Regions from separate parts of the Streptomyces sp. NPDC047315 genome, predicted to be linked through region 2. Evidence: riboswitches for the same ligand, from Rfam matches in the RefSeq annotation. Region 2 holds a riboswitch; the other holds the start of a gene.
The links. Region 2 has a riboswitch for S-adenosylmethionine ahead of thrC (threonine synthase). Riboswitches for the same ligand answer to the same signal wherever they lie in the genome.
Positions count from the first base shown of each region.

Region 1: it holds a riboswitch for S-adenosylmethionine, as region 2 does, so the genes downstream of both, ABZ842_RS28195 (aminotransferase class V-fold PLP-dependent enzyme) here and thrC (threonine synthase) in region 2, are expected to answer to the same signal.

Region 1 is NZ_JBEYTZ010000027.1:91,627-107,412, forward strand. It holds gene ABZ842_RS28175 (ATP-binding protein) at 1-1,437, shown strand, start outside; gene ABZ842_RS28180 (response regulator transcription factor) at 1,434-2,096, shown strand; gene ABZ842_RS28185 (SLC13 family permease) at 2,270-3,685, shown strand; gene ABZ842_RS28190 (glycerate kinase) at 3,739-4,959, shown strand; gene ABZ842_RS28195 (aminotransferase class V-fold PLP-dependent enzyme) at 4,890-6,290, opposite strand; SAM riboswitch class IV at 6,489-6,606, opposite strand; gene trpD (anthranilate phosphoribosyltransferase) at 6,977-8,044, opposite strand; gene ABZ842_RS28205 (cytochrome bc complex cytochrome b subunit) at 8,209-9,885, opposite strand; gene ABZ842_RS28210 (Rieske 2Fe-2S domain-containing protein) at 9,882-10,955, opposite strand; gene ABZ842_RS28215 (c-type cytochrome) at 10,952-11,761, opposite strand; gene ABZ842_RS28220 (heme-copper oxidase subunit III) at 11,861-12,478, opposite strand; gene ABZ842_RS28225 (hypothetical protein) at 12,680-13,081, shown strand; gene ABZ842_RS28230 (Ig-like domain-containing protein) at 13,185-14,438, opposite strand; gene ABZ842_RS28235 (cytochrome c oxidase subunit 4) at 14,583-14,981, opposite strand; gene ctaD (cytochrome c oxidase subunit I) at 14,978-15,786, opposite strand, start outside.
Region 2 is NZ_JBEYTZ010000010.1:152,898-168,683, forward strand. It holds gene ABZ842_RS14280 (helix-turn-helix transcriptional regulator) at 1-769, opposite strand, end outside; gene ABZ842_RS14285 (hypothetical protein) at 991-1,377, shown strand; gene ABZ842_RS14290 (SIS domain-containing protein) at 1,783-2,709, opposite strand; gene ABZ842_RS14295 (extracellular solute-binding protein) at 3,277-4,560, shown strand; gene ABZ842_RS14300 (DUF3263 domain-containing protein) at 4,970-5,266, shown strand; gene otsB (trehalose-phosphatase) at 5,277-6,218, shown strand; gene ABZ842_RS14310 (trehalose-6-phosphate synthase) at 6,326-7,738, opposite strand; gene ABZ842_RS14315 (hypothetical protein) at 7,926-8,192, opposite strand; gene ABZ842_RS14320 (glucosyl-3-phosphoglycerate synthase) at 8,243-9,181, opposite strand; SAM riboswitch class I at 9,410-9,575, shown strand; gene thrC (threonine synthase) at 9,593-10,879, shown strand; gene ABZ842_RS14330 (MoaD/ThiS family protein) at 10,980-11,255, shown strand; gene ABZ842_RS14335 (cold-shock protein) at 11,740-11,943, shown strand; gene groL (chaperonin GroEL) at 12,377-13,999, shown strand; gene ABZ842_RS14345 (alpha/beta hydrolase) at 14,510-15,786, shown strand, end outside.

The DNA of each region.
Region 1 (15,786 bases), on a different contig from region 2:
CGTTGGGTCACCGCACGGCTCCAGATCGTCTCCGCACGGGCGCGCATCCTGCTGTGGCTGCTGATCGTGATGACGGTGGCCCTGGCCGCGGTCGCGCTGGCCACCCGCTCGGTGCTGCTGCGCGACGCGGACCACCGGATCAACGGGCTGTTGGTCCAGGAGACGAACGAGTTCGCCAACTTCGTCCGCCAGGGCGTCGACCCCGACAACGGACGCAAGTTCACCGACCCCAACCCGCTGCTGCGGGTGTTCCTGGCCCGGCAGTACCCCGACCCCGACGAGGAGCTGATCGGCCTGGTCCAGGACCCCGGCCGCGGCTTCGCCGTCAAGCAGCAGTCCCGGGACCAGCGGGTGCCCCACCCCCTGGTCAAGGACGAGGCCGCGATGACGGCGATATTCCACTCCGGGGACTCGATGGGCACGCTCAACCGCCCCGAGGGCGAGATCCGCTGGGCCAAGGTGCCCATCGAGGGCGCCGGGGGACAGCTGCCGGCCGCCTTCGTGGTCGCCATCCACCCCGCCGCCGAACAGTCCAAGGCCACCGACGTCTTCCACATGCTGCTCGGGATCTCCGGCGTGGCGCTGCTGATGACCACCGGCATCGGCTGGGTCGTCGCCGGCCGCATCCTGCGCCCCGTACGCCTGGTGCGCACCACCGCGGCGCAACTCACCGAGCAGGACCTGACCCAGCGCATCCCGGTGCAGGGCCGGGACGACATCGCCGCACTCGCCCAGACCTTCAACGGGATGCTCGACCGCCTGGAGCGGGCCTTCGCCGCCCAGCGGGAGTTCGTCGACGACGCCGGCCACGAGCTGCGCACCCCGATCACGATCGTGCGGGGCCATCTGGAGCTGATGGGCGACGACCCCGTCGAGCGCGAACAGACGGTCCGGATCGTGATGGAGGAGCTGGACCGGATGAGCCGGATCGTCGAGGACCTGCTCCTGCTCGCCAAGGCGGAGCGGCCCGACTTCGTCTCGCCCGAACCGGTGCAGCTCGGCGAGCTGACCGCGGACGTCTTCGTGAAGGCCCGGGCGCTCGGCGAGCGCGACTGGCACCTGGACCAGGCCGTGGACGCCGAGGTCCTGCTCGACCCCCAGCGCATCACCCAGGCGATGGTCCAACTGGCGCAGAACGCCGTCCAGCACACCGTCCCCGGGCAGCGCATCGGCATAGGATCGCGCGACGGAGACGGCACGATCGAGCTGTTCGTCGCCGACAGCGGCCCCGGCGTCCAGCCCAAGGACTCCGAAGTGATCTTCGAACGGTTCCGGCGGGGCACCTCGCGGCGCGGCTCGCGGGCGACCGGTGCGGGGCTCGGACTCGCCATTGTGAAGGCCATCGCCGAAGGGCACGGTGGACGCGTGGAGCTGCGCCCCACGGACGGCGGCGGCGCCACCTTCGTCCTCGTACTGCAGAAGGAAGCGACGTCGTGAACCGGATACTCATCGTCGAGGACGAGGAGCGCATCGCCGCCTTCGTGGAGAAGGGCCTGCGCGCCAACGGCTTCACCACCTCCGTCGTCCACGACGGCGACGCCGCCTTCGACTACGCGGTGACCGGCGGGTTCGACCTGGTGATCCTGGACATCGGGCTGCCCGGCAAGGACGGCTTCACGGTGCTGCGCCAACTGCGCGAGGCCCAGGTCTCGGTGCCGGTGATCGTGCTGACCGCCCGGGACTCCGTACGGGACACGGTGGCCGGCCTGGAGGGCGGCGCGGACGACTGGATGACCAAGCCGTTCCGCTTCGAGGAGCTGCTGGCCCGGGTGCGGCTGCGACTGCGCACCGCCGCCCGCGCGCCGGAGGTCACGGTGCTGCGCAACGGCGAGTTGACGCTCGACCTGCGGACCAGGCGCGCTCGTTCGGGGGAGCGCACCGTGGACCTGACGGCGCGCGAGTTCGTCCTCCTGGAGCTGTTCCTGCGCCACCCCGGACAAGTGCTGTCGCGCGAGCAGATCCTGTCCCACGTGTGGGGGTACGACTTCGACCCCGGGTCGAACATCGTGGACGTGTACGTGCGGGCGCTGCGCAAGAAGCTGGGGCCCGACCGGGTCGAGACGGTCCGGGGCATGGGGTACCGCCTGCCCGAGTGAGCCCGGGCGCACCGCGACGAAGACGAAGCCGTACGGCACTCAGGGGCTGTACGGCTTCTTCATGTTCCGCTCCCCCGTACGGCGCAATCGTCACACCGCCGCGTCGCCTTTGGTGAAGTTCCTTTCATCATCGGCTCATGAAGTGCTCACCGCGCCCGTGAACCCTCTATGACGTGACACTGAACCTGCGACAAGCCGTGACCCTCTGCGTGGCGCTCAGCATCTGCGCGCTGCTCGTGGTGCCCGGCAACTTCCCCGGCCTCAGCGGTGACGCCAGGATCACCCTGGCCGTCTTCGCCTTCGCGACCTGCGCCTGGATCGGCACGCCGATCGACGACACCTACATCGCGCTCGGCGCGGGGCTGGCGCTCACCGCGACCGGGGTGATCAGCAGCGACACCCTCTTCGGGACCCTCGGCGACGACACCGTCTGGCTGCTGATCTGCGCGTTCGTGCTGGCCGCCGCGGTCACCAGGACCGGGCTCGCCGGCCGGGCGGCGGCGTTCTTGGTCACCGGTGCCCGCAACGTGCGGCAGCTCGTCCATCTGACGACCGCCGCGCTGGTGGTCACCGCCTTCGCGGTGCCGGCGACCTCCGGACGGGCCGCGCTCGCGCTGCCGGTCTTCATAGCGCTGGCGAAGGCGCTCGCCGACCGCAAGCGGCTCGTGGTCATGCTGGCGCTGCTCTTCCCCACGGTGATCCTGCTGTCGGCGGTGGCCACCCTGATCGGCGCGGGCGCCCACCTGATCACGGTCTCCGTGCTGTGGGAGTCCGCGGGCGAGCGCATCGGCTTCGCCGAGTGGCTGCTGCTCGGACTGCCGCTCGCGGTGGTGTCGTCCCATCTGGCGGCCGAGGTGGTGCTGTTCACCACCACGAAGCGGGCCGACCGCAAGGGCGCGGTGCACATCACCGCCGAACACATCCAGGAGCACACCGAGCACCCCGTCACCGGGCCGTGGTCGCAGGCGGAGGCGCGCTGCGCGCTGCTGCTGGCCACCGTCGTCGTGCTGTGGTGCAGCGAGCCGCTGCACCAGGTGCCGCCGGCCGTGGTGGCGCTGATAGGGGCCGTCGTCGCCGCCTCCCCCGCACTGGGCACCGTGAACCTCAAGGACGCGCTGAAGACCGTGCCGTGGTCGCTGCTGCTCTTCATGGCCGCGACGATGGCGATGGGCCTGGCCCTCGCCGACTCCGGGGCGGCGAAGTGGCTGGTCGGCGGGGTGCCGTTGGACCTGCCCGCCTGGGCGTTCCTCACCGTCGTGGTGGTGGTGTCCACGCTCGCCCACCTGGTCCTGCAGTCCCGCTCGGCGCGCTCCTCCGTGCTGGTGCCGCTGGTGGTGGCCGCCGCGGTGGGAGCCGGGGTCAATCCGGTCGCCGCCGCGCTCGCGTCCACCGCCGCGGCCGGGTTCTGCCACACGCTGCCCGCCTCCGCGAAGCCGGTCACCCTCTTCGCCGACATACCGGACGTCCCCACCTACACCCCGCGGGACCTGCTGAAGATGTCCGCCGTCCTGGCGCCGCTGACCGCCGCGCTGGTGCTGCTGTTCGCCGTCGCCGTCTGGCCGCTGCTCGGCGTGCCCCTCACCCCCTGACGCCCGACGCCTCCGACTTCTCCTCACCCTCACTCGTACCGGGAGTTCACACGATGCTGACCCGTTTCGCCATCGCACCCAGCGGCTTCAAGGAGTCCCTGTCCGCCCAGTCCGCCGCCGAGGCCATCGCTTCGGGGGTGCTGCGGGTGGTCCCGGACGCCGAGATCGACCTGATCCCGCTGGTCGACGGCGGAGAGGGCACGGCCCGCGCGCTGGCCGCCGCCTCCGGCGGCCGGCTGGTCGCCCTGACCGCCACCGGCCCCACCGGCGCCCCCGTCCTCACCCACTTCGCCATGCTCGACAAGTACACGGCCGTGGTGGAGATGGCGGCGGTCGCGGGCCTCTCGCTGGTCCCGCGGGACCTGCGCGACCCGGGCGTCACCACGACGTACGGCGTCGGGCAGCTGATCCGCTCCGCCCTGGACTCCGGCGCCCGCGAGATCCTCGTCGGCTGCGGCGACTCCGGGACGTCGGACGGCGGCGCCGGTGCGCTCCAGGCGCTCGGCGCCCGGCTGTTGGACGCGGACGGCCGGGAACTGCCGCACGGCGGCCGGCACCTGCTGGAGCTGGACCGCATCGACACCAGCGGGCTGGACCCCAGGCTGGGCCGTACCGACATCCGCGTCGCCTGCAACCCGTTCAACGTGCTGTGCGGGGAGCGCGGGGTGGCCCGGGTCTTCGGCCCGCAGAAGGGCGCCACCCCTGAGCAGGTCGAAGAGCTCTCCGCCGCCCTGGAGCACTGGGCGGACGTCCTCACCCGCGACCTGAAGGTCCGCGGCGACCTGTACGGCGGCCCCGGCACGGGCGCGTCCGGCGGGCTCGGCGCGGGGCTCGCCGCCCTCGGCGCCCATCTGCTGCCCCGGTTCGAGGTCCTGCTCGACCAGCTCGACCTGGACGCCCGGCTGGCCCGGGCGGACCTGGTGCTCACCGCGGAGGGCGCGCTGGACCACCAGACCCCGCGCGGCAAGGTGCCCGCCGAGGTCGCCCGGCGGGCCAAGCGGTACGGCCGCCCCGTGCTCGCCCTCGCCGGCACGATCGGGGAGGGCGCGCACCAGGTGCGGTCGGCGGGCGTGGACGCGTACAGCTCGATCCTGCCCGCGCCCGTCTCGCTGAGCGAAGCGCTGGGGCGCGGCGGGGAGTTCCTGGCGGACGCGACCGAGCGGGCGCTGCGGATGGTGCTGCTCGGTACGCGGCTGCCGGAGCGTCAGCCGGTCGGCGCGGCTGCGGGGCCCGCGGTCGGGTCGGGGACGCAACGGCCGTCCTCGGTGCGGTAGTTCCACCGGGCGCCGTCGGTGACCAGCTCCCGGACGGCCCGTACGAAGCGCTCCAGGTGCTCGTCGGGCGTACCGGCGCCGAAGCTGACCCGGATCGCGTTCAGCGACCGCTCGCCCGGCTCGGCCTCGGGGGCGCCGCACTCGCCCGGCTCCTCGGGGTCGCTGCCGAGCAGGGTGCGCACCAGGGGGTGGGCGCAGAACAGTCCGTCGCGGACCCCGATGCCGTACTCGGCGGAGAGCGCGGCGGCGAAGTGGGAGCTGTTCCACCCCTCGACGACGAAGGAGATCACGCCGACCCGGGGCGCGTCGTCGCCGAACAGGGACAACACCTTCACCTGCGGCACCTCGGCGAGCCCCGCGCGCACCCGCGCCACCAACTCCTGTTCCCGGGCGACGAGGGAGTCGAAGCCGGCTTCGGTGAGCGCGCGGCACGCGGCGGCGATCGCGTACACCCCGATGACGTTCGGCGAGCCGGCCTCGTGCCGGGCGGCGGTGGTGTGCCACTCGACGTCCACGCCGCCGTCCGCGCGGCGGGCGACCTTGCGCGAGGCGCCGCCGCCGGCGAGGTACGGCTCCGCCTCCTGGAGCCAGTCCGCGCGGCCCGCGAGCACCCCGGAGCCGAACGGGGCGTACAGCTTGTGGCCCGAGAAGGCGACCCAGTCGACGTCCAGCTCGCGCACGGACACCGGGTGGTGCGGGGCGAGTTGGGCCGCGTCCAGCACGATGCGGGCGCCGTGCGCGTGGGCCGCGGCGGCGAGCTCCTTCACCGGCCACAGCTCACCGGTCACGTTCGACGCACCGGTCACGCAGACCAGCGCCGGCCCGTACGGGTCGCGGTCGGCGAGCGCGCGCTCCAGGGTGCTGACCGCCTGCTGCGGGGTGCGCGGCGCGTTCAGGTACGTCACCCGCGCCTCCTGCCAGGGCAGCAGGGAGGCGTGGTGCTCCGTCTCGAAGACGAACACCTCGCAGTCGGCGGGCAGCACGGCGGCGAGGAGGTTGAGCGAGTCGGTGGTGGAGCGGGTGAACACGACCTGGTCGCCCTCGCGGCAGTCCAGGAACTCGGCGACGGTGCGCCGGCTGTTCTCGAAGAGGTCGGTGGAGAGCTGGGAGAGGTAGCCGGCCCCGCGGTGGACGCTGCCGTAGTACGGGGCGTACGCGGCGACGTCGTCCCACACCCGCTGGAGCGCGGGGGCGCTCGCCGCGTAGTCCAGCGCCGCGTACGTGACCTCCCCGCCGGTCACCAGCGGCACGGTGACGTCCCGGCCGAGAACGGGGAGGATGACGCGGTCGGTGGCGATGGCGGTGGCGGCGGTGTTCGGGCATGCGGACATGGCGGAATCTCCCGGTGGGGCACAGCGGAATGGAAAGACTTCAGGACGGACTCCGCGGGAACGCGCGTGCGTGCTGGGCGCTGGGCGCTGACGGCGCGGTGCGGCGGAGGGGTGATGAAGAAGGGGCTACGAGGCCCTATCGCATTCGCTTGCTCACGAGGCTGCTCCCTTGAGGACCAGGACCCCAGGGTTCGCAGGGGTCCGCGCTTGCCGCGGACCTCGCTGCCCACGACCTGGTCTTCACCCGGGGCACCCCGCCACGGACGGAGGGTTGCCGGACAGCGGGCCGGGGCCGTAGTCGCTGTCACTCATGACCTGCGCAAACCGTATGCGACGCCCCGCCCCCACGCAACCACGTCCGCATCCCGGACACACTGCCGCGCGCGACCGGCATGGCCGGCCCCCACCGAGCCGCACCGAGAAACGCCGCGTCAGCGCCGTTGCGCACGGGTGTTCATGGCGTCTACATGCCGTCGTGGGCTTGTCGCGCAGTTCCCCGCGCCCCTGTTTCGCTCAGCCCGTCAGTCACCTGCGGGCCGAGCACGATCAGGGGCGCTGGGGGTACCCCCCGTACCCTCTGAGCATGGGGGGCGGAACTGCGCGACAAGCCACAGATGGGCCGCAGACGCCATCACAGCGCAGCCGGCACGGCGCAAGGGCGCCAAGGCGCAAGGCGAGCGCGTGCGCTAGGACGCGTTCGTGGCGCGGACCCAGCGCGCGAGGGTGGCGGACGCCGCGCCCGAGTCCACCGCCTCCGCCGCCCGCTCCATACCCGCCGCGATCTGCTCCCGCAGCGACGCCTCCCCCGGCTCCAGCGCCACCAGCGCCGCCGCCGCGTTCAGCAGCACCGCGTCCCGCACCGGGCCGCGCTCGCCCGACAGCACGCGGTGCGCCACCTCCGCGTTGTACGACGCGTCAGCGCCCCGCAGCTCCGACACCGGCACCACGTCGATGCCCACGTCCCGCGGGTCGAAGTGCTCCTCGCGGACCGTGCCGTCCCGCACGATCCACACCCGGGACGTGGACGTCGTCGTCAGCTCGTCCAGCCCGTCGTCCCCGCGGAAGACCAGCGCCGACGAGCCGCGCCGGGCGAGCACCCCCGCCATGATCGGCGCCATCCGCGCATCGGCCACCCCGGTGGCCTGCGCCTTCACCCGCGCCGGGTTCGTCAGCGGACCCAAGAAGTTGAAGATCGTACGGATTCCCAGCTCACGGCGGGCCACCGCCACGTGCCGCAGCGCCGGGTGGAACTTGATCGCGAAGCAGAACGTGATGCCCGCCTCCTCGGCGACCTCGGCCACCCGCTGCGGGGACAGCTCCAGGTTCACCCCGAGCTTCTCCAGCACGTCGGAGGCGCCGGAGGCGCTGGACGCGGCGCGGTTGCCGTGCTTGACGACCTTCGCGCCGGTGCCGGCGACCACGATCGACGCCATGGTGGAGATGTTCACCGTCTTCGCGCCGTCGCCGCCGGTGCCGACGATGTCCACGCTGGGCCCGGGCACCTCGATGAGGTTGGCGTGCTCGTACATCGTCGACACGAGACCGGAGATCTCCTCCACGGTCTCCCCCTTCGCCCGCAGCGCGACCGCGAAGCCCGCGATCTGCGCGTCGGACGCCTCGCCGCTGAGGATCCGGTCCATCGCCCAGGCCGTCGCGTCCGCGCCCTGGTCGTCGTTGTTCAGCAGCGAGTTCAGCACGGTCGGCCAGGAGTGGGCCGCCACGCTGTCGCCGCCTGCCGGGGTCACAACGTTCATGGTCCGCTCCTGGGGTCCAGACGAAGGGGAAAGGGGATCGATGCGAAAACGATCGCGGTACGAAAGGGAAGGTACGCCATCCAGCCTATCCAGGCCCGGGAACGGCGAAGAGCCCCGTCCAGGCAGTGGACGGGGCTCTCACCGTGGCGACGGTGGTTCAGCGGTCAGTGCTTGCCGCTGGTGACCTCCTCGTGCTCGCCGTGCCCGTGACCGTGGGCCGCGGCGATCTCCTCGTACTCCTCGCGCGTCGCCTTGGGGATCTGGTTCCCCTCGCCGTAGTAGCCCTTGCTGAGCTTCGCGCGCAGCTTCTGCGTCCGCGAGATCTTGCGGCGCACGCCGTTCTCGTCGACCTCGGGGCCGACTTCGAGCGGCTGGTGCTGCTCGTGCGCGGTGAGGGTGTGCAGGTCCGCCTGGCTGAGCGGCTCGTGGACCTCGATGAACTCACCGTGCGGCAGCCGCTTGATGATGCCGGACTCGCGTCCGTGCAGCACCTTCTCGCGGTCCCGGCGCTGCAGGCCCAGGCAGATGCGCTTGGTGATGATGAAGGCCAGCACCGGACCGACGAAGAAGAAGATCCGGACGAACCAGGTGATCGAGTTGATCGACAGGTGGAAGTGGGTGGCGAAGATGTCGTTGCCACCGCCCACCAGCATGATGAAGTACGCGAACAGCCAGGCGACGCCGAAGGCGGTGCGGGTCGGGGCGTTGCGCGGGCGGTCCAGGATGTGGTGCTCGCGCTTGTCGCCGGTGACCCAGGACTCGATGAACGGGTAGACCGCGATCGCGCCCAGCACCAGCGGGAAGATCGCCAACGGGATGAAGACGCCCAGGGCCAGGGTGTGGCCCCACGCGTTGATCTCCCAGCCAGGCATCACTCGGATCAGACCCTCGGCGAAGCCCATGTACCAGTCTGGTTGCGCACCCGTGGAGACCTGGTCGACGCGGTAGGGACCGACCGACCAGACCGGGTTGAGCGTCGCGATCGCCGCGACCACCGCGATGACGCCGAAGACCAGGAAGAAGAAGCCTCCGGCCTTGGCCATGTAGACCGGCAGCAGCGGCATGCCGACGACGTTCTTGTTGGTGCGGCCGGGACCCGCGTACTGCGTGTGCTTGTGGTAAACGACGAGGATCAGGTGGCCCACCAGCAGCGCCATCATGATGCCGGGCAGCAGCAGGATGTGGATCGAGTAGAACCGCGGCACGAAGTCGTGGCCGGGGAACTCGCCGCCGAACAGGAACATCGAGATGTACGTGCCGACGATCGGCACGGACAGGATCGCGCCCTGCATGAAGCGGACACCGGTGCCGGAGATCAGGTCGTCCGGGAGGGAGTAGCCGGTGAAGCCGGTGAACATGCCCAGGACGAGCAGCAGGAAGCCGAACAGCCAGTTGACCTCGCGCGGCTTGCGGAACGCGCCCGTGAAGAAGACGCGCATCATGTGCACCATCATCGCCGCGACGAAGATCAGCGCGGCCCAGTGGTGGATCTGCCGGATCAGCAGACCGCCGCGGACGTCGAAGCTGATGTCCATCGTCGAGGCGAACGCCTCCGACACCTTGATGCCCTGCATGGGCACGTAGCTGCCGTTGTAGACGACCTCGTTCATCGAGGGGTTGAAGAACAGCGTCAGGTACACACCCGTGAGGATGATGATGATGAAGCTGTAGAGGCAGATCTCACCGAGCATGAAGGACCAGTGGTCCGGGAAGATCTTGCGCATGTTGGCCTTGGCGAGGGAGTAGATCCCCAGCCGGCCGTCCGCCCAGTCGGCGACCCGCTCGCCCGCGGGTGCCTTCCGCTGCTCCGCGGACTGCTTGTTCTCGGTCGTAGTACTCATCCGCGCTCCCAGAAGGACGCACCGACGGGCTCTTCGAAGTCGCCCAGCGCTTCGAGGTTGCCCTCGGCGTTGACACCGATCCGCAGCTGCGGAAGCGGGTGTCCCGCGGGGCCGAAGATGACCCGGGCGCCGTCGGAGAGGTCGAAGGTGGATTGGTGACACGGGCACAGCACGTGGTGCGTCTGCTGCTCGTAGAGGCTGATCGGGCAGCCGACGTGGGTGCAGACCTTGGAGAAGGCCACGATGCCCTCGTGCGACCAGTCCAGCTCGCGCTTGTCCTTGATGTCCTCCGGCTTGATCCGGACGAGCATCAGCGCGGCCTTGCCCATCTGGATCTGCCAGTCGTGCGCGTGCGGGTCGAGGCCCTCGGGGCTGGCGAAGACCAGCGAGCCGACCGTGATGTCCTCGGGACGCAGCGGCTCGTTGGTGTTCATGTTGATGAGCTGCTTGCCCTTGGCCCACAGGGTGCTGCGGAGCTTCTTCTCCGGCAGCGGACCGAGGTCGCGCAGCAGCACCACGCCGGAGAGCGGCACCAGCGCCATCGCACCGAACATCGTGTTGCGGATCAGCTTGCGGCGGCCGAAGCCGGACTCCTCGTTGCCCGCCCGCCAGTCGGCCATGACCTGGGCCTTGACCTCGGGGGACGCCTCGATCGGGTGACGGTCGTCGGCCACCTCGACGTCGGACATCAGGGTGCGGGCCCAGTGGACCGCGCCCGCGCCGATGCAGAAGAGGGCGACGCCGAGCGTCAGTCCGAGCGAGAAGTTCAGTGCGCTGATGTGCCCGAACGGCCAAATGTAGACGATCTTGTCGATCGGGAAGATGACGTAGCAGGCGATGAAGCCCACCGTCGCCAGCATCGACAGCGTGAACAAGAACGCCACGGTGCGCTCGGACCGCTTGGCGGCGCGCTCGTCGATGTCCTGGATGCGCGGCTTGTGCGCCGGCAGTCCCGGGTCGGCGAACGGGTCGTTCCCGTGGGGGGTCACGGCCGAGCCGTGACCGGCCGCGTCGTGCGCGGCGCCCTGCTCCGACGGCAGGTTCTCTTCTGGAATGTCTTGGCTACTCATGACTTCTTGGCCTTAGCGGTGTGGGCCGCGACCCAGACGGCAACTGCGATCAGCGCGCCGAGCCCGAAGACCCAGGCGAAGAGACCCTCAGTGACGGGGCCGAGAGCGCCGAGGGAGAGACCGCCCGGGCTTTCGGCCTGGCTGTCGTTCATCTCCCGGACGTACGCGATGATGTCGCGCTTCTCCTGCTCGGGCATGATCCCGTCGGGGAAGGAGGGCATGTTCTGCGGGCCGGTCTGCATGGCCTCGTAGATGTGCTTGGCACTGACGCCCTCAAGGGTCGGGGCGTACTTGCCCTCCGTCAGCGCGCCGCCCTTGCCCGAGAAGTTGTGGCACTGGGCACAGTTGTTACGGAAGAGGTCGCCGCCCTTGGCGACGTCCGCGCCAGTGGGGCTGTACTGCTTCTCGGTCGGCGTGATCGGACCGGCGCCCAGCGAGGCGACGTACGCCGCGAGCTGGTCGATCTCAGCCTGGGTGTAGATGACCTTCTTCTTCGGCGCCTGGGCGCCGGGCTGCTGCGCGGGCATGCGGCCGGTGCCGACCTGGAAGTCGACGGCTGCGGAGCCGACGCCGACCAGGCTCGGGCCGTCAGTCGTTCCCTCACCGCCGGTTCCGTGGCAGCTGGCGCAGCCGACGGTGTAGAGCTTCTTGCCCTCCTCGATGGCGAGGGACTGGGCGGTTTCGTCAGCCTGTGCCTTGTCCGCAGGCGCGAACGCGGCGTACAGCCCCCCGGTAGCCGCCAGCGCGAGGAGTAGGACGACGACCGCCGCCAGCGGATGGCGTCGTCGTGCGGAGAGCTTTTTCACGGATTACCCCGGTGTCAGGATTTTCTGCGTCGTGCTTCTGGACTGTGTCTGCACTAGGCAGCGTCTGTGTTCGTCAGGCGGCGATGGGCGCCCGCCCCATTACTTGATCATGTAGATCGTGAGGAAGAGGCCGATCCAGACGACATCGACGAAGTGCCAGTAGTAGGACACGACGATGGCGGAGGTCGCCTGCTCGTGGGTGAACCGCCGAGCCGCGTAGGTGCGGCCGAGGACCAGCAGGAAGGCGATGAGGCCGCCGAGCACGTGCAGTCCGTGGAAGCCGGTCGTCAGGTAGAACACCGAACCGTACGGGTCGGAGCTCAGCGAGAGACCGTGCTGGACCAGCTCGGTGTACTCGTACACCTGGCCGCCGATGAAGATCGCGCCCATGATGAAGGTGACGATGAACCACGTCCGCAGCTTCTTCACATCACCGCGCTCGGCGGCGAAAACGCCGAGCTGACAGGTGAGCGAGGAGAGCACCAGGATCGTGGTGTTCGTCGCCGAGAACGGAAAGTTGAGAAGGTCTGCCCTCTCGGTCCAGAAGCTTGCACCCTTCACCGAACGCAAGGTGAAGTACATCGCGAAGAGAGCCGCGAAGAACATCAGCTCGGAACTCAGCCAGATGATGGTTCCGACGCTCGTGAGGTTCGGTCGATTGACCGGCGGGTGCGCATGCCCGATATCTACTGTCGTTGCTGTCGCCACGACCGACATTATGTCGGTCGCTTATCCCGCCCTCACTCCGGGGGGTGCCGTTCGGTGTGTCAGCCCGCCCCGAGCAGGGCCCTCGCCCCGTCGGGGCACCGTTCGAACCGGTGTTGACCGACAGTCGGACGGAGTAGCATCCGCCCCATCAGTACCCGGTCCACACCGGCCGAGGCCGGTCCACACCCGGTTCGACGACGCGGAGGAACGATGCAGCCGACCGCCACCGTGCTGGTCTACAGCGATGACGCCAACACCCGCGAGCAGGTGCGGCTGGCCGCCGGGCGCCGCCCCGCCGCCGATCTGCCACCGGTGGAGTTCGTCGAGTGCGCCACCCTGCCCGCCGTGCTGGCCCGGCTCGACCGGGGCGGCATCGACGTGTGCGTCCTGGACGGGGAGACCGTCCCCGCGGGCGGCATGGGCGTGTGCCGGCAGATCAAGGACGAGGTGTTCGACTGCCCGCCCGTGCTGCTGCTGATGGGGCGCCCGCAGGACGCCTGGCTCGCCACCTGGAGCCGCGCCGAGGCCGCCGTGACGCTGCCGGTGGAGCCGGTGGAGTTCGCCGCTTCCCTCGCCGCGCTGCTGCGCTCCCGGCTGTCCGTGGACGCCTGAGGGCCGTTCGGGCGCCTTCCCGGCGCGAGGATCGTACGGGGTCGGTACGGGCGGTGTGCGCCGCCCGTACCGGCCCCTGCGGCTTGTCCGCCGGGCGTCGGCGTCAGACCCGGGGACGCAGCCGGGCGGAGTCGGCGGCGCTGCTGCCGTCGGGCCGGGTGTCGGCCACCAGGGCGCTGCCGTCGCGCCACTCGGTCCAGTCCAGGTTCCAGTCGCCGTAGCCGTTGCCGAAGGGGTCCATGTCCTCGCCGATGCTGTTGATGACCTCGACGATGTCGCCCTCCTTGAACGTCTCGTAGAACCAGGCGGCGTTGGAGGTGGACATCCCGGTGCAGCCGTGGCTGACGTTGCGGCTGCCGTGGTCGCTGAGGGACCAGGGCGCGGCGTGCACGTACTCGCCGCTCCAGGTGACCCGGGTGGCGTAGTACACGGGCAGGTTGTACGCCTCGGAGCCGCCGATGCCGACGCTGGATCCGCGCATGCGTACGAAGTATTCCTGGCCGAGCACCACCTTGATGCCGTTGCGGGTGGAGAAGCCGGGCTTGCCGGTGGTGATCGGGATGGTGTTGATCACCTCGCCGTTGCGCAGCACCGTCATCCAGTGCGAGGAGGCGTCCGTGATGGCCTCCATGCGGTCGCCGATGGTCATCTTGAGCGGCTTGCCGGGGGCGCCGCCGTAGAGCTTGTCGGCGATCTTCACGCCCTGGAGGTTGTTGCTCACGGTGACCTTGGCGCCGGCGGGCCAGAACTCCTTGGGCCGGTAGTGCAGCACCTCGTCGTTGAGCCAGTGCCAGGCGCCCTCGGCGCCGGGCTTGAGGTCGACCTTGAGTCCGCGTTCGACGGCGGCGCGGGCGGCCTTGCCCTCGACCGGGGCGCTCAGCTCCGCGATGATCGGCTGTCCGACGCCGTACTCGCCCTCCTCCGGGCCGAACTCCACGCTCAGCTCCCGCTTGGCCGCGGAGGTGGCGAAGGTGAGCGTACGGGTGCCCGGGGAGCCCTCGGCGTCCTCCGTGGAGACCCTGGCGGTGTACTTGGCGCCGGCGGACAGGGCGCCGGTGGAGCGCCAGCGGACGCCGTCGGCGGAGAGTTCGCCGGCGAGGTGGTGGCCGGTGCCGTCGACCACGGAGACGTCCATGATCCGCCCCTCGTCCCGCTTGACGGTGACTTCCAGGGGCTTGTCGGGGTCGACCTTGGCACCGCCACGGGGCGTGTTGAACGTGACCTGTTTGGCCGCGTCGAACGGCTTCGTCGTCATCGGGTCGGGGCCGGCCTCGCCGCACGCGATCGCGACGGCCCCGAGGGAGACGAGCAACAGGGAGCACCGGAGGACGGTGCGGGAGCGCGGCGTCTGGTTCATACCGACCACGGTATGAAGATCACATCGGAAGGGCGCGCTGGATGCGTGCAAAAGGGGCGGGCCCGGGTCCCCTTGGGTGAAGGGGGGCCCGGGCCCGGCGCGTGCCGTTGACAGGGCGACGACACGCCCTAGCGGTGTTCGCCGCTACTGGTTCTGGTTCTCACCGCGGTAGTACTCGAAGACCCAGCCCCAGATGCCCATGAGGATGATGGGGGCGGAGAAGTACATCAGCCACCAGCCGACCGCCACCGAGAGGAAGGCGAGCGCGCCGCCGAACCCGAGGAAGAGCGGCTGCCAGCTGTGCGGGGCGAAGAAGCCCAGCTCGCCGGCCTCGTCGGCGACGTCGGCCTCCTTGTCGTCCTGGGCCATCGCGTCGACCCGCTTGGCCGTGAAGGCCAGGTAGTAGCCGACCATGATGCTCAGGCCGAAGGCCAGGAAGAGCGCGGTGGTGCCGGCCGGCTCCTTCGACCACACGCCGTAGAGGATGGCTACGGCGAGGATGAAGACGGCGAGCCAGATGAACATCCTTCCCTGGATCTTCACTTGCCGGCCTCCTTCCCGGTGGTGAGGACGGCGTGGTCGTCCAGGTGGTCGAGGGCAGCGATCTCCGGGTGGTGGAGGTCGAACGCCGGCGATTCGGAACGGATGCGCGGCAGGGTGAGGAAGTTGTGCCGCGGCGGCGGGCAAGACGTCGCCCATTCGAGCGAACGGCCGTAGCCCCACGGGTCGTCGACCTCGATCTTCTTCCCGTACTTGGCGGTCTTCCAGACGTTGTAGAAGAACGGCAGGAGCGACGCGCCGAGGACGAAGGAGCTGATCGTGGAGATCGTGTTCAGGGCGGTGAAGCCGTCGGCGGCCAGGTAGTCCGCGTAACGGCGCGGCATGCCCTCCGCACCGAGCCAGTGCTGCACCAGGAAGGTGCCGTGGAAGCCGAGGAAGAGCGTCCAGAAGGTGATCTTGCCCAGGCGCTCGTCCAGCATCTTGCCCGTGAACTTCGGCCACCAGAAGTGGAAGCCGGCGAACATCGCGAAGACCACGGTGCCGAAGACGACGTAGTGGAAGTGCGCGACGACGAAGTACGAGTCGGAGACGTGGAAGTCCAGCGGCGGCGAGGCCAGGATGACACCGGTCAGACCACCGAAGGTGAAGGTGATCAGGAAGCCGATGGTCCAGAGCATCGGTGTCTCGAAGGACAGCGAGCCCTTCCACATCGTGCCGATCCAGTTGAAGAACTTCACACCGGTCGGTACCGCGATCAGGAAGGTCATGAAGGAGAAGAACGGCAATAGCACGCCGCCCGTCACGTACATGTGGTGCGCCCACACCGTCACCGACAGACCGGCGATGG
Region 2 (15,786 bases):
TGGCCTGGTACGCCAGGTCGCTGAGCACCCCCGCCCCGAGGTCCCGGTCGCCCGAGGCGTAAGCGCTGTGCAGGGCGCCGTGCCAGAAGCGGCTCGCGGCGGCGTGCCGGTCCTGGTCGAACCGGTGCCACCCCACGGTCTGGGACAGCCGCGCCGCCAGCGCGTGCAGCCGCCGCCCCGCCGTCCGCCCGTAACGACCGTGCTCGATCAGATCGGTGACGGTCGTCAGATGGGCGTCCAGCAGCGCGCGGGTGTGCTGCCGCTGCTCGGTGACCAGCTCGGTCAGGTGCTCCCCGGTGGCCTCCAGCAGGCCGACGAGCTCCGCCCCGACGGTCTTGCCCTCCAGGGCCGGGATCGCCGCCGCGTGCGGCTCGGACCCCGCCCACTGCTGGGCGAGCCCGGTGAGGCCGGTGGTGCTGTACGTCAGGAACGCGCGTCGGTCCATGGCAGCTCGCAGGGCCTCTCGGAGAGCGGGCACGGGACTGTGCGGTCCGAGCGGGAGCGGATCGTCCCGGCCCGGCAGCCAGTGGGGCCAGTCGAAGGACTCGACGAGCCCCCGGTCGATCTCGAACACTTCGGCGAGCAGTGCCTGGGAGTCGGCGTCGGGAACGGCGCGGTAGTTCTCCCACTTCCAGATGCGCTGCCGCTCCACCCCGGACCGCAACCCGCGCCGCAGCGCCGCGCGCCGGACCTCCCGCGCGAGTTCGGGCTGGCTCCAGCCCCGTGCGGTCCGTGCATGGGCCAGTGGGTGGCGGATCGGGTCGTCCACGGCGTCGTCCCATCGTCCAGCGTCCCCGGCAGCGTAGGGGCGAATCCTCCGGGACTACAGCGGGACTACGGCCAACTCCCTGACAGCGCGGGGCCGCAGGGGGTGGACTGACGTCCACGACCGAAGTGATGGGGGGAGCAGTACGTGCTGAACGGCGATGGCGCAGGCAGCGGCTTAGTACCGGGGCACATGCCCGGGGCGAGATGGATCGGGGGTGTCGGATGACCCCCGCCCGAGCCCTGCACGCGACGGACTTCTGGCGGGAGATGGAGAAGGTGACCGCGGGCGCCGCGATGCGCGTCGACCGCCCCAAGGGCAGCCGCCACCCCCGCTTCCCCCACTGGATCTACCCCCTGGACCACGGCTATCTGGAGGGTACCCACGGCGGCGACGTGGAGGGCGTCGACGTCTGGATCGGTACGGGCCGGGTCGAGGTGACCGCCCTGGTCGTGACGGTCGACCCGCACCGGAACAGGGCAGAGGTACAGCTCCTGCTGGGCTGCACCCCGGCCGAGATCGCGGCGGTGGAGGACTTCTACCACCGGTGCCCGCAGACCGCGCTGGTGATCCCGCACCCGACCAAGGGCCGGGCCAACGACGACTGGTAGGCGTACGGGCGACGGGCCCGCGCGCTCGCGCGTTCGCGCCGCCCGTACGAGGGTCCGCGATGGCCGGATCTCATCGGTGGGCCCGTCGGACACGCCGTGGAGCCGGGGGAGTCCCTGCTCGGCCGGGCGGCAGAATCGCGGGATTCGCCGGATCTGGGCGAAACTTCAGGGTCGTTGTGTCGGAGCCGCCGGGGCGGGCGGCCGGGGCGACGGGAGCGACGGGGAAGGCCGGTGCCGCGCCGACGCGCCGGCGCCGCCCGCCTCGTACCGGACCGGGGCACCCGACGCGCACCGCCCCGCTGCGGGCCGTGGCGCCGGCAACCGCCCCGGGCTGTGTCCGCCACGGCCCGCGCCGGCAACCGCTGCGGGCTGTGGCGCCGGCAACCGCCCCGGCCCGTGTACCAGTCAGCCGAGGATCACGCTGCGCGTGAGGTTCCGCGGCCGGTCCGGGTCGTACCCCTTCGCCTCCGCGATCGCCACCGCCAGCCGCTGCGCCCGCACCAGGTCCGCCAGCGGGTCGCACGGCGCGTTGGCGACCAGCACGCCGCCGACCTGCGCCACGTCCACCGCCAGCCCCTCCGGCAGTTCGCCGAAGGCCCACGCCACCCGACCGGGCCCGGTCACGGCGATCGGCCCGTGCCGGTACTCCATCGCCGGATACGCCTCCGTCCACGCCCCGGCCGCCTCCCGCATCTTCAGCGCCGCCTCCAGCGCGAGGCCGTAGGTCCAGCCCCGCCCGAGGAACGTCCACTGCTCCGCCGCGAGCACCGCCTCCGGTAGCGGCTCGGTCAGCGCCAGCTCGGCGTCCACGGCGGCGTCGGCGACCGACTTCAGGCCCGGCACGACGTCGGGCCCGGCCCCGAGCCCCGCGCGCAGGAACGCCAGCGCGGTCGTCGCGAACCGGGTCTGCACCACGGACTCCTCGTCCGCCCAGTCGAGCACGGCCACCGCGTCCGCCGCGGCCATCACCGGGGTCTTCGGGTCCGCGGTCAGCGCCAGCGTCGCGACGCCGCGCCCCTTCAGCGCATCGAGCAGCTCCAGCACCTCCGTCGTGGTGCCGGACCGGGTGATCGCGACGACCCGGTCGTACGAGCGGCCGAGCGGGAACTCGGAGGAGGCGAACGCGTCCGTCTCGCCCTGCCCCGCGGCCTCCCGCAGCGCGGCGTACGCGATGGCCATGAACCAGGACGTGCCGCAGCCGGTCACGGCCACTCGCTCGCCGGGCCGCGGCAGCCCGTCGAAGTCGGCGGCGGCCTCCGCCGCCCGGCGCCAGGAGGCCGGCTGGGTCGCTATCTCGGTGGCGGTGCGGGACGGACGGGACGTACGGGACATGCGTCGGGCTCCTCGCGCGTGTGGACCACTTCGTACCGGGACGTGCTTAGCAGGCGGCCGACCGCCCCGGCAACGGTGGCTGCGGCGGGCCCGCGCCCACGAGCCCGCCCCGGCCACCAGAAATCGTCGGAAGTCGACGGAAGTCGACGGAAGTCGTTGGAGTCGTATGAAGTCGCAGGAAGTCGTGGGAACTCAAGGGAAGACAGGGGGAGCTCGCGGAAGTCGGGTGAAGTCGGCTGATCTCGTGGGAAGTGTGGGGAAGTCGCGGAGGCCCGGAAAGCTGATCGAGAGAAATCGAAAGAAGTTGCAGAAGTGAGACCCAGTGGCGTAGACCTCTGCATCCCCATGGTGAAAAATCGCTCGTCGATCCGGGCGGTGTCAGGCGTCTCGGGGGTTCGGGGGTTCGGCGACCCCGGGAGCTTTCGGGGTTCCGGAGGACGGCGGCCAGGTCGCAAGCGCGCGACGCGCCCACCGGGCGCCGCAGGCCCGCGCGCCACGCATACGGCTCAGCCGCCCGACCCGGCCGCTCCCGGGGGCGGCTCGCCGGTGACCAAGTGGGGAACCGCTGTGCAACGGCACCTCTTCGGACTGACCGCCACCCTCGTCGCCCTGTCCCTGGCGACGGCGCTCACGGGCTGCTCGTCGGACGAACCGTCCGACGTCACCCTCCAGCTCGTCGCCGCCGACTACGACGTCGACGGCGGCCAGAGCAGCAAGGAGTACTGGAACGGGCTCGTCTCGGCCTTCGAGGCCGAGAACCCGAAGATCAAGGTCGAGGTGCGCATCGAGCCCTGGACCGACGTGGACCGCACGGTCCGGGAGTTGGTGGAGGCGGGGAAGGCGCCGGACGTGGCGCAGGTCGGCGCGTACGCGGACTACGCGGCCGACGACAAGCTGTACCCCGCGGACGACGTGCTCTCGCTGACCACCCAGGCGAACTTCCTCCCCCCGCTGCGGGACGCCGGCGAGCAGCGCCGCGTCCAGTACGGCATGCCCTTCGTGGCCTCCACCCGGCTCCTGTTCTACAACAAGAAGCTGTTCGAACAGGCCGGCGTCGAGCGGCCCCCGCGGACCTGGGAGGAGCTGCGGGCCGCGGCGAAGCAGCTCAAGGACGACACGGACGTGAAGTACCCCTATGCGCTGCCGCTCGGCCCCGAGGAGGCGCAGGCCGAGACGATGCTGTGGATGCTCGGCGGCGACGACGGCGGCTCGGGGTACACCCAGACGGGCGGGACGTACGCCATCAACTCCGAGGCGCACGTCGAGACCTTCTCCTGGCTGAAGTCCAACCTGGTGGAGCCCGGTCTGACCGGGCCGGTCGCGCCCGGGAAGCTGAACCGCAAGGACGCGTTCGCGGCGTTCGCCAAGGGCGACGTGGGGATGCTGAACGGTCATCCGTCCCTGATCAAGACCGCGGAGGCGGCCGGGATCGAACTGGGGATGGTGGCGGTGCCGGGCCGCGTGGGCAAGCCCAAGACCACCATGGGCGTCGCCGACTGGATCATGGGCTTCAAGCAGAACGGCAACCGCGCCGAGATCCGCACCTTCCTCGACTTCGTCTTCGACGACGCGAACGTCCTCGCCTTCGCCGGGCAGAACAACCTGCTGCCGGTGACGACCACGGCGAGCCACGCGATGTCGGAGGACCCGAAGTACGCCAAGCTGAGCGGCTTCCTGGCGGAGCTGCCGAACTCGGTGCTGCCGCCCGTCAACAAGACGTCGTGGGCGTCCGTCAGCACCACCGTCAAGCAGACGATCGGGCAGGCCGTCACACCGGAGGGCAACCCGGAACAGGTGCTGGACGCGATAGCCCACGAGGCGTCGAAGGCGGAAGCGAAGGAAGAGGAGTAGGCCGGGCGCTGGTCCGCATCGGCAAAGTCCCGCGCGGTCCCGTGCAGCAGTGCCGCGCCTTGGCTGGCGCGCTTGCGCCGTGAGTGGCTTGGCGATCGTGGCGACCTCGGCCCGGTGGGGGTTGTTCGCGCAGTTCCTCCCCCCGTGCCCGCAGGGCACGGGGGACCCCCAGCGCCCCAAACCCCCTGCCCCCAGCCCGCAGACAAGTGACGGGGGCAGCGAAACAGGGGCGCGGGGAACTGCGCGACAAGCCCACCACCGGCCAGTGGAGACCAACGCTCCCGCAGGGAAGCGGCGGCTACGTCCAAAGGCGCAGAGGCGCGTGCGGGACTTTGCGGACAAGACCCAGGGTCCGTCGGGGCGCGGGCGCGGGCACGGGGCTACGGGCCGCGGCGTTATGTTGGACCGTATGACCGAGGCCGAGGAACCCGCTGCCGAGGGCCCCGGGCCCACCGGGCGCCCCGCCGCGCCGCGGCGCCGCGGCGCCCTGACCGATCGCGACCGCGCAGTCCTCGCGGTGGAGGCCCGTTCCTGGCCCGGCCCCGGCGCCAAGGAACGAGCCGTCCGCGAGGAGCTGGGCATGTCGCCGGTCCGTTACTACCAGCTCGTCAACGCGCTGCTCGACGACGAGCTGGCGCTGGCGCACGACCCGGTGACCGTCAACCGCCTCCGCCGGGTCAGAGACGAGAAACGCGCGCGCCGATAGGGTCGACGCCATGGGCAGCTCTCCGTACTCCCCGGACGCGTCACACACCCCCGAACCCGCCGAGCGCGGCCCCGGCGGTTCACCCGGCGCCAGCCCCGATCCCAGCCCCGGCCCTGGCCCCGGCGTCGCGCTGACGGAGCCTTCGACGCCCGCCGGCCGCGACGGGCTCGCCGCGCTGCTGGCCCGCCCCGAGAAGGCCGTCGTCGCCCTTGACTTCGACGGCACGCTCGCCGAGATCGTCGCCGACCCCGAGCAGGCCCGCGCCCACCCCGGCACGGTGCCCGCGCTCACCCGGCTCGCGCCCAAGGTGGGGCACGTCGCCGTCATCACCGGCCGCCCCGCCGGGGTGGCCGTGCGCTACGGGGGCTTCGCCGGCGTCGACGCCCTCGCCCACCTCGTCGTACTCGGCCACTACGGCTCCGAGCGCTGGGACGCGGTCACCAGCACGGTCCACGCCCCCGCCCCGCACCCGGGCGTCAGCGCCGTACGCGCCGAACTCCCCGGCTACCTCGACCGCTTCGGCGCCTGGCAGGGCACCTGGATCGAGGAGAAGGGGCAGGCCGTCGCCGTCCACACGCGCCGCGCCACCGACCCGCAGGCCGCCTTCGACTCCCTGCGCGAGCCCCTCGCCACCCTCGCCGCCCGCCACGGCCTGGTCCTGGAACCGGGCCGGATGGTCCTGGAACTGCGCCCGCCCGGCATGGACAAGGGCGTTGCCCTGGCCGAGTACGTACGGGAGGTCGGCGCCGAGTCCGTCCTGTACGCCGGTGACGACCTGGGCGACCTGCCCGCGTACGCCGCGGTCGAGAAGCTGCGCTCGGACGGATTGGCGGGCCTGCTGGTGTGCAGCGGCAGCACGGAGGTCACGGAACTCGCCGACCGCGCCGACCTCCTGCTCCCCGGCCCGGCGGCGGTCGTCGCCTTCCTCTCCGCCCTCGCCGAAGCGCTCTAGGACCTCAGGTCCTGTGCGCAATGTCCCGCTGCCTCGGCAGGCGCAGTAGCGCCGTACCCCGGCAGGCAGTGACGGCGGCTACGTCCCGCGGCGCAAGGGTGCGTGGCTCACGCTTGGGTCAGTGCCTCCAACTGGTCCAGGAACCACCGCCGCGGCGGAAGCGCCGTCGCCGCGGTGGCGAGGCGCTCCGTGCGCTCCGTGCGCTCCGCGTCCGGCAGTGACAGCGCCTCGTGGAGCGCCTCCGCGGTGCCCGTGATGTCGTACGGATTGACCGTCACCGCGTCCGCGCCCAGCTCCTCGTACGCCCCCGCCTCCCGCGACAGCACCAGCGCGCAGCCCTCGTCCGAGACGACGGGGATCTCCTTGGCGACCAGGTTCATCCCGTCGCGGATGGGGTTGACGAGGGCGACGTCCGCGAGCCGGTACGCGGCCAGGGAGCGGGCGAAGTCGTCCTTCACGTGCAGCACGACCGGCGTCCAGCCCGCCGTCCTGAACTCGTCGTTGACCGCGTCGGCGACGCGCTGCACCTCGGCCGTGTAGTCCCGGTAGACGGCGAGGTCCTGGCGGGAGGGGTAGGCGAAGGCGACGTGCACCACGCGCTCGCGCCACTCGGGGCGGGTCGCCAGCAGGTGCCGGAAGGCCAGCAGGCCGCGCACGATGTTCTTCGACAGCTCCGTGCGGTCCACCCGGACGATCGTCCGGCGGTCCGGTCCGCCGATCTGCTCGCGCAGCGCGACCATGCGCTCCGCGACGTCCGGCCGGTGCGCCCGCTCGCGCAGGAAGTCCGCGTCGGCCCCGAGGCCGTGCACCCCGATCCGGGTGTCCTTCAGCGCGTCGGGGCCCAGCACCTCCGTACAGCACGCGGTGAACGCGTCCGCCCAGCGGTGGGTCAGGAAGCACGTGCGGTCGGCGCCGAGGAGGCCGCGCAACAGCTGTTCGGCGATGTCGTCGGGCAGCAGGCGGAAGTAGTCCACCGGGGCCCAGGGGGTGTGCGAGAAGTGCCCGATGCGCAGGTCGGGCCGGCGCTCCCGGAGCATCCCCGGCACCAGCGCGAGGTGATAGTCCTGCACGAGCACCGCGGCGCCCTCGGCGGCCCGCTCGGCGAGCGCGTCGGCGAAGGCGCGGTTGTACTCCTCGTAGGAGCGCCACTGGCGGCGGAACTCCTCGTCGAACACGGGCTCCAGCGGCGTCTGGTACAGCATGTGGTGGACGAACCACAGCACTGAGTTCGCGATGCCGTTGTACGCGTCGGAATGCACGGCGGGGGAGATGTCGAGCATCAGGACCCCCTCCTCGCCGACCCCGCGCCGCACCGCCTCGCGGTCGCCGTCGCCGAGGGCGGAGCAGACCCAGAGGGAGTCCTCGCGCGCGCCGATCGCGGACAGCCCGGAGACCACCCCGCCGCCGCCGCGCTTGGCGTCCAGGCCGCCGTCGTCGCGCACGGCGTACGACACGGGCCCGCGGTTGGACGCGACCAGGGTCCGGGCGCTGGACGGGTTGGCGGAAGGTTCGGCAGCCATGTGGCAGAACTTAGCCCGCAGCCCCGGTCGGCAAACGCACATACGGTCGAGTGGCGTCTTGTCGCCGGTGGGGTTTCAGCCGGGTGCCCTCCCTGCGGCGGGGCGCGCTCCGGGCCGGGTGCCACCCCTGCGGCGGGGCGGACTCCGGCCGGGTGCTCAGCTTCGGCGGGCCGGCCCCGGGCCCGGGCTACCCCTTCGGCGGGGTGCGTCGGGCCCGGGTCGCCGCGAAGGCCACCGCGCACGCCGCGGCCAGCGCCACCGCCAGTCCGCCCAGCAGCCACAGCCGCGCTCCGGAGAGCGCGGGCGGCGGCGCGGCGCCGGCGACGGCGGCCACGACGAGGACCAGCAGGGCCAGCAGCCCGGTGAGTCGCAGGGCCCGTCGATGTCGGAGCGGTCGGGGCAGCGCGGGCCCCCGCCGCCGGGGTGTCAGCCGTGAGGTCAGCTGCGGTGTCACACGTTGCTCAGTCGCATACACATATAGGATTTTCAGCTATATATCGGCCACTATGCCGCACGACGCGCCGCGTACTCGGCGATCTCCCGCATCGGTGGACGCTCCTCCGTGTCCACGGGGTGCGTCCGGGGTACGAAGCCGTCCTCGCCCCGCTCGAACTGCGTCAGCGCGGGCCGCACCAAGTGTCCGCGGGACAGCCGGAGTTGCGCGGTGCGATAGATCGCCGCCGCCATCCGGCCCAGCGCCTGCCCGTCCTGGTGGCGGTGCTTGCGGGTGCCCACGTCGACCTGCGCGAGGGCGTCGAGCCCCACCGTGTGCAGCGCGTCGACGAGCAGGCCCAGCTCCACTCCGTAACCGACGGGGAAGGGGAGCCGCTCCAGCAGCGAGCGCCTGGCCGCGTACTCGCCGCCCAGCGGCTGGACGAAGCCGGCGAGCTGCGGCCAGTGCAGATTGAGCAGCGGACGCGCCACCAGCTCCGTGACACGACCGCCCTGACCTGCTGTTTCGCCCAACGGTCGGTCGTACATCGCCTTCACGAACTGCACCTGCGGATCGGTCAGCAGCGGGCCGACGATCCCGGAGACGAAGTCCGCGGAGAAGTCCCGCAGATCGGCGTCCACGAAGCAGACGACGTCACCGCGCGTGACCATCAGGGAGCGCCACAGCACCTCGCCCTTGCCCGGCAGGGCGGGGATCCGCGGCAGGATCTCGTCCCGGTGGACCACCCGCGCACCCGCCGCCGCGGCCACCTCGCCCGTACGGTCCGTGGACCCGGAGTCCACCACCACCAACTCGTCGACGAGCGGCACCCGCTCCATCAGCTCCCGGCGGATCACGGCGACGATCTCGCCGACGGTGGCCTCCTCGTCGAGGGCGGGCAGCACCACGCTGACCGTCGTCCCCCGCTTGGCCGCGAGCAGGGCGCCCAGCGGACGGTCCGCCGCCGACCAGGAACGTGTCGCCAGCCACCGCTCCACCTCATCGAGCACGTGCCCCCAACTCCTCCGTCCGTGCGGTCCGCCGCCCAGCCCTCCGGCGCCCGCTGTGACCCATCTCGCGGTTCGGACGACTATCTCAACCGCCCGGACCTTCGGTTACAGTCTTGAACAACGCGGATGGCCATCGCATGTCGGGGTCCCCGCGCCGAACGGCCCCACCGTTGAACGTTCCGATCGCCTCGTTCGATCTGTTCGACCCCGCCGTTCACAATCGAATACCGCTCATCCAGAGGGGCAGAGGGATACGGCCCGTTGAAGCCCCGGCAACCCTCCAGCCGGTCTCCGTCGTGCGGCGCACCATCAGCGCCGCAGCGTCGCGAGGCTCCCGGCTTGGGAAGGTGCCAAATCCGTCTCATGGCGAAACGCGCCATGAGGAAGATGAGGAGAAAGGGCCTCGCCTCCATGGCTGTGCAGACCGCCGCAAGCACCGCAACCACCCCCGACCTCGGCCCCGCCGCAGCGCTCTCCTGTCGCGAGTGCGGCGAGCGCTTCCCGCTCGGCCCGATCTTCGCCTGTGCCGCCTGCTTCGGCCCGCTGGAGATCGCGTACGACCTGCCCGCCGGCGACCCGGAGGAGCTGCGCAAGCGCATCGAGGCCGGCCCCGCCAACATCTGGCGCTACGCACCCCTGCTGCCCGTCCCCGCGGACGTCGCCGACAAGCCGAACGTGAACCCCGGCTTCACCAAGCTCGTCAAGGCCGACCGGCTCGCCGCCGAGCTCGGCGTCACCGGCGGGCTGTACGTCAAGGACGACTCCGGCAACCCGACGCACTCCTTCAAGGACCGCGTGGTCGCCATCGCCGTCGAGGCCGCCCGCGCCTTCGGCTTCACCACCCTCTCCTGCTCCTCCACCGGCAACCTCGCCGGCGCGGTGGGCGCCGCCGCGGCCCGCGCCGGGCTGCGCTCCTGCGTCTTCATCCCGTCCGACCTGGAGCAGGGCAAGGTCGTCATGGCCGCGGTCTACGGCGGCGACCTCGTCGGCATCGAGGGCACCTACGACGACGTGAACCGCTTCTGCTCCGAGCTGATCGGCGACCCGATCGGCGAGGGCTGGGGCTTCGTGAACGTCAACCTCCGCCCGTACTACGCCGAGGGCTCCAAGACCCTGGCGTACGAGATCTGCGAGCAGCTCGGCTGGCGCATCCCGGACCAGATCGTCGTCCCCGTCGCCTCCGGCTCCCAGCTCACCAAGATCGACAAGGGGCTCCAGGAGCTGATCAAGCTGGGCCTGGTCGAGGACCGCCCGTACCGGATCATCGCCGCGCAGGCCGAGGGCTGCTCCCCGGTGTCCGCCGCGTTCAAGGCGGGTCACGACGTCGTGCGGCCGGTCAAGCCCGACACCATCGTGAAGTCGCTCGCCATCGGCAACCCGGCCGACGGGCCCTACGTCCTGGACATCGCCCGGCGCACCGGGGGCGTGGTCGAGGACGTCACCGACGAGCAGGTCGTCGAGGCGATCAAGCTGCTCGCCCGCACGGAGGGGATCTTCGCGGAGACCGCGGGCGGCGTGACCGTCGGCGTCACGAAGAAGTTGCTGGAGTCGGGCGTCCTGGACCCGTCGCTCACCACCGTGGTCCTCAACACCGGCGACGGGCTCAAGACGCTGGACGCGGTCGCCGAGACCACCGGTCCGTCGGCGACGATCCGGCCGAGCCTGGACGCGTTCCGCGCCGCCGGCCTGGCTAGCTGACCCCAGGTCCCGGCAGCCCCGTCCCGGCAGCCCCTCCGTTCCCTACGACCGCCCCGTACCGCCCCGTACCGGCTTCGTACCGGCCCCGAAAGAGGCACCCATGAGCGTCAACGTCCGCATCCCGACCATCCTGCGCACCTACACCGGCGGTCAGGCCGAGGTGCCCGCCGAGGGCGCGACCCTCGCCGAGGTCATCGCCGACCTGGAGAAGAACCACACGGGGATCGCCGCCCGCGTCCTGGACGACCAGGGCAAGCTGCGCCGCTTCGTCAACGTGTACGTCAACGACGACGACGTCCGCTTCGAGCAGGGCCTGGAGACCGCGACGCCGGACGGCGCCGGCATCTCGATCATCCCCGCGGTCGCCGGCGGCTGAGCCCCGGGCTCCGGCCCGGCGCGGGTGATGCCGGCCGGCGCGGCCGGCATCACCCAGAGTCAGCCGCATTACCCGCCGCATTACCCTGAGTCAGCTGCATTGCCCCCTCCGTGAGACATCCGGAGGGGGCAATTCTGCATGGTTGAGCACGCTACAGTTGGGGAACGCCCCTTCGCCGACCGCTCTCGCCCACGTATCGAATTGCGCCCGGGCTCGATAAGAAGCAGCCAATGTGTGGCGTACTTGTGTCGCTTAAGTTCCTTTTGTCCGGCCTGGTTTGCCCCGGAATTGCGGTAATCCAACCTAATTACCCGATCGTAGGTTCCAGGAATTCTCGTCCGATTGACCTGTTGCAGAGGGCAGTTGGGCAGATACATTCAGCCGCGGTCGACGCGTTCCGGCGCACTCCAGTGAGCGGGTAGGGGTCTGACCCGGGTCCGCGAGGTGCGGTCCTGTGCAAGGGCCAGTAATAGGGGAGTTGGGCATGGCTCAGGGCACCGTCAAGTGGTTCAACGCGGAGAAGGGGTACGGCTTCATCGCGGTCGACGGTGGTGCGGACGTATTCGTCCACTACAGCGCGATCCAGATGGACGGCTACCGCACCCTGGAGGAGGGTCAGCGGGTCGAATTCGAGATCTCGCAGGGGCAGAAGGGCCCGCAGGCCGACATGGTGAAGATTTCGGCCTGAGTCCCGCTCCGGCGTACTCACGCACTTGAAGGGCCTCGCACCCCGGTTGGGGTGCGAGGCCCTTCTGTGTGCTGCCCGGCCCGCTTCTTGCGCGCACCCGGCCTGCGTTTGCCCGACCTGCCGGATCGTCCCCTGGGTGCCCCGTCGGGTATCCCGCGGTGTTCCTCGGCCGGCCCCGCGTCCCGCGCTCCTTCCAGCGCGGCCGGTTCCCTCCGTCGCGGGGGTCGGGGGAGGGTCGGACGCTTGCACTCTCGGGTGGCGAGTGCTAATCATTGGCGTTAGCACTCTCCGGGTGAGAGTGACAACGAAGGGCCGGGTCGGTGAGGCCCGCTCGCCGTGTGGCGCATGGAGCCACTGGTGCGGGCAGGCCGTCCGTCGCGGGCGCCAGCGCGGTCCGTAGAGCTTCCCACCCAGTCCGTGGAGGACACTTCACATGGCAAAGATCATCGCGTTCGACGAGGAGGCACGGCGCGGTCTCGAGCGCGGGATGAACCAGCTCGCTGACGCCGTCAAGGTCACCCTTGGCCCCAAGGGTCGCAACGTCGTCCTTGAGAAGAAGTGGGGCGCCCCCACGATCACCAACGATGGCGTGTCCATCGCCAAGGAGATCGAGCTCGAGGACCCGTACGAGAAGATCGGCGCCGAGCTGGTCAAGGAAGTCGCCAAGAAGACGGACGACGTCGCCGGCGACGGTACGACCACCGCCACGGTTCTGGCCCAGGCCCTGGTCCGCGAGGGGCTGCGCAACGTCGCGGCCGGCGCCAACCCGATGGCCCTCAAGCGCGGCATCGAGAAGGCCGTCGAGGCCGTCTCCGCCGCCCTGCTTGAGCAGGCCAAGGACGTGGAGACCAAGGAGCAGATCGCCTCCACCGCCTCCATCTCCGCCGCCGACACCCAGATCGGCGAGCTGATCGCCGAGGCCATGGACAAGGTCGGCAAGGAAGGCGTCATCACGGTCGAGGAGTCCCAGACCTTCGGTCTGGAGCTGGAGCTCACCGAGGGCATGCGCTTCGACAAGGGCTACATCTCGGCGTACTTCGCGACCGACATGGAGCGCATGGAGGCCGTCCTCGACGACCCCTACATCCTCGTCGTCAACTCCAAGATCTCCTCGGTCAAGGACCTGCTCCCGCTCCTGGAGAAGGTCATGCAGTCCGGCAAGGCGCTGCTGATCATCGCCGAGGACGTCGAGGCCGAGGCCCTGTCCACGCTGATCGTCAACAAGATCCGCGGCACCTTCAAGTCCGTCGCCGTCAAGGCTCCGGGCTTCGGCGACCGCCGCAAGGCGATGCTGAACGACATCGCCATCCTCACCGGCGGCACGGTCATCTCCGAGGAGGTCGGCCTCAAGCTGGAGAACGCGGGCCTCGACCTGCTCGGTCGCGCCCGCAAGGTCGTCATCACCAAGGACGAGACGACCATCGTCGACGGCGCCGGTGACAGCGACCAGGTCGCCGGTCGGGTCAACCAGATCCGCGCCGAGATCGAGAACTCCGACTCGGACTACGACCGCGAGAAGCTCCAGGAGCGCCTCGCGAAGCTGGCCGGCGGCGTGGCCGTCATCAAGGCCGGCGCCGCGACCGAGGTGGAGCTCAAGGAGCGCAAGCACCGCATCGAGGACGCCGTTCGCAACGCGAAGGCCGCAGTCGAGGAGGGCATCGTCGCCGGTGGTGGCGTTGCGCTGCTGCAGGCGTCCGCCGTCTTCGACAAGCTGGAGCTCGACGGCGACGAGGCCACCGGTGCCAACGCCGTCAAGCTGGCCCTGGAGGCCCCGCTCAAGCAGATCGCCGTCAACGGCGGTCTTGAGGGCGGCGTCGTGGTCGAGAAGGTGCGCAACCTGACCCCGGGTCACGGTCTGAACGCCGCGACCGGCGAGTACGTCGACATGATCGCCGAGGGCATCCTCGACCCGGCGAAGGTCACGCGTTCCGCGCTGCAGAACGCCGCGTCGATCGCCGCGCTGTTCCTGACCACCGAGGCCGTCATCGCCGACAAGCCGGAGAAGGCCGCTGCGGCTGCTCCGGGCGGCATGCCGGGCGGTGACATGGACTTCTGATCCCGGGGGAAGCATCTCCAGGATCGGCAGGGCCGGTTACGTACGAAGGGCGGCACCCCACTCCCAGGGGGTGCCGCCCTTCGGCGTGCCCGGCCTTTTCGCGTGCCTGGTCTTTCCGCCCGCTCGACGTTTCCGCGTGCTTGGCGTTTCCGTATCCCCTGGTCCTTCGCCCTCCCGGTGCTTCGCTTCCCGTCGCTTCGCTCACGGCCCTTTGATGACCCGGAGTCGGCCCCTGACGCGGACCCCGAGTCGAGCCCGAGTCGAGCCCTGAGGTCGGCCCTTATTCGCCCCTGAGTCGTATGAAATTGCAGGGGCGGTGGAGGGGGCGGCGAAGCGGCTGATAATCGACCCCTGAGGATGGCGGAATTCAACTGCGCCCGCAGAATGATCCGGAAGTCGGGGAGATAAGACCGCAGGCTTACTCGGCTACCGCTCGCCGGGTGATTCGCAAAGGGGTCCCGTCGGGCCAAGGTCGTAGGTGTCCAGATAGCCGAGCGGGAGGACCCTTCCGTGTTGGTACGACGCCTTGTTCCCGTGCTCGCGGCAGGTCTCGCGGCGAGTGCGCTCGCGGTCCTGACCCCCGCGGTAGCGGTGGCGGCACCGCAGTCACGCCCGCCGTCGCAGGCCGCTTCGCCGTCGGGCCTCGCGTGGCAGCGGTGCGGAGCTGACACCCCCGCGGACTTCGAGTGCACCACGGTCAAGGTGCCGTTGGACTACCGGGCGCCGGGCGGCAAGAAGATTGACGTCGCCGTCTCCCGGATCAGGACCGCGGACCCGGCCAAGCGGCGTGGCGTGCTGCTCTTCAATCCCGGTGGTCCCGGCGGCCCGGGCCTCGGCATGCCGCCGGAGTTCCGCGACGCCCTGCCGCGCTCCGTGCTGGACCGCTTCGACCTCGTCGGCTTCGACCCCCGGGGCGTGGGCGAGAGCACCCCGCTCGCCTGCGGGCTCTCCGACGAGGAGAAGCTGTGGCCGCGGCCTTACGTCCCGGGCGCCTTCGCGGTCGACGTGGCCCGCGCCCGTGGCACCGCGGACAAGTGCAGGGCTGAGCACGGCGCCGATCTGAAGCACTTCACGACGCGCAACACGGCGCGGGACATGGACGCGATCCGGGCCGCGCTCGGCGAGCCCAAGCTGTCGTACGTCGGCTACTCCTACGGCACGTATCTGGGCGCGGTGTACGCGCAGTTGTTCCCCCAGCGGGCGGACCGGATCGTGCTGGACAGCGCCGTCGATCCCGCGCTGGCCTGGCGCGAGACGTTCCGTCACTGGGGCCCCGACGCGGAGAAGGCGTTCGAGCGGTGGACGCGGTGGGCGGCCGGGCGTCATGCGCAGTACGGGCTCGGGGCGACGCCGCGTGCGGTCTCCAAGACGTTCTGGGACCTGGTCGCCCAGGCCGACCGGACCCCCGTCACCGTCGGCAGCCGCAAGGTGTCCGGCGTCGAGATACGCGACGAGATGCGTCCCTCCGTCTACGAGGTCCGGCACGCCAGCGAGTTGGTCGCGATGCTGAAGGAGGCGGCTGCCGGGAAGCCGGTGCCGGACGTGCCGGCGGATCCGCCCATGAGTGACAACGAAGCGTCCTTGCAGTTCGCGATCGTGTGCGGCGACGTTTCGTGGCCGAAGGACCCGCGGACCTACCGCAAGGACGCGCTGCGGGACGGCGCCCGCTTCCCGCTGTACGGGGACTTCGCCTCCCACATCAACCCGTGCGCGTTCTGGGACCGCCCGGCCGAGCGCGTCACCGTCGTGGACAACCGCGTCCCGGCCCTGATCGTGCAGAACGAGTG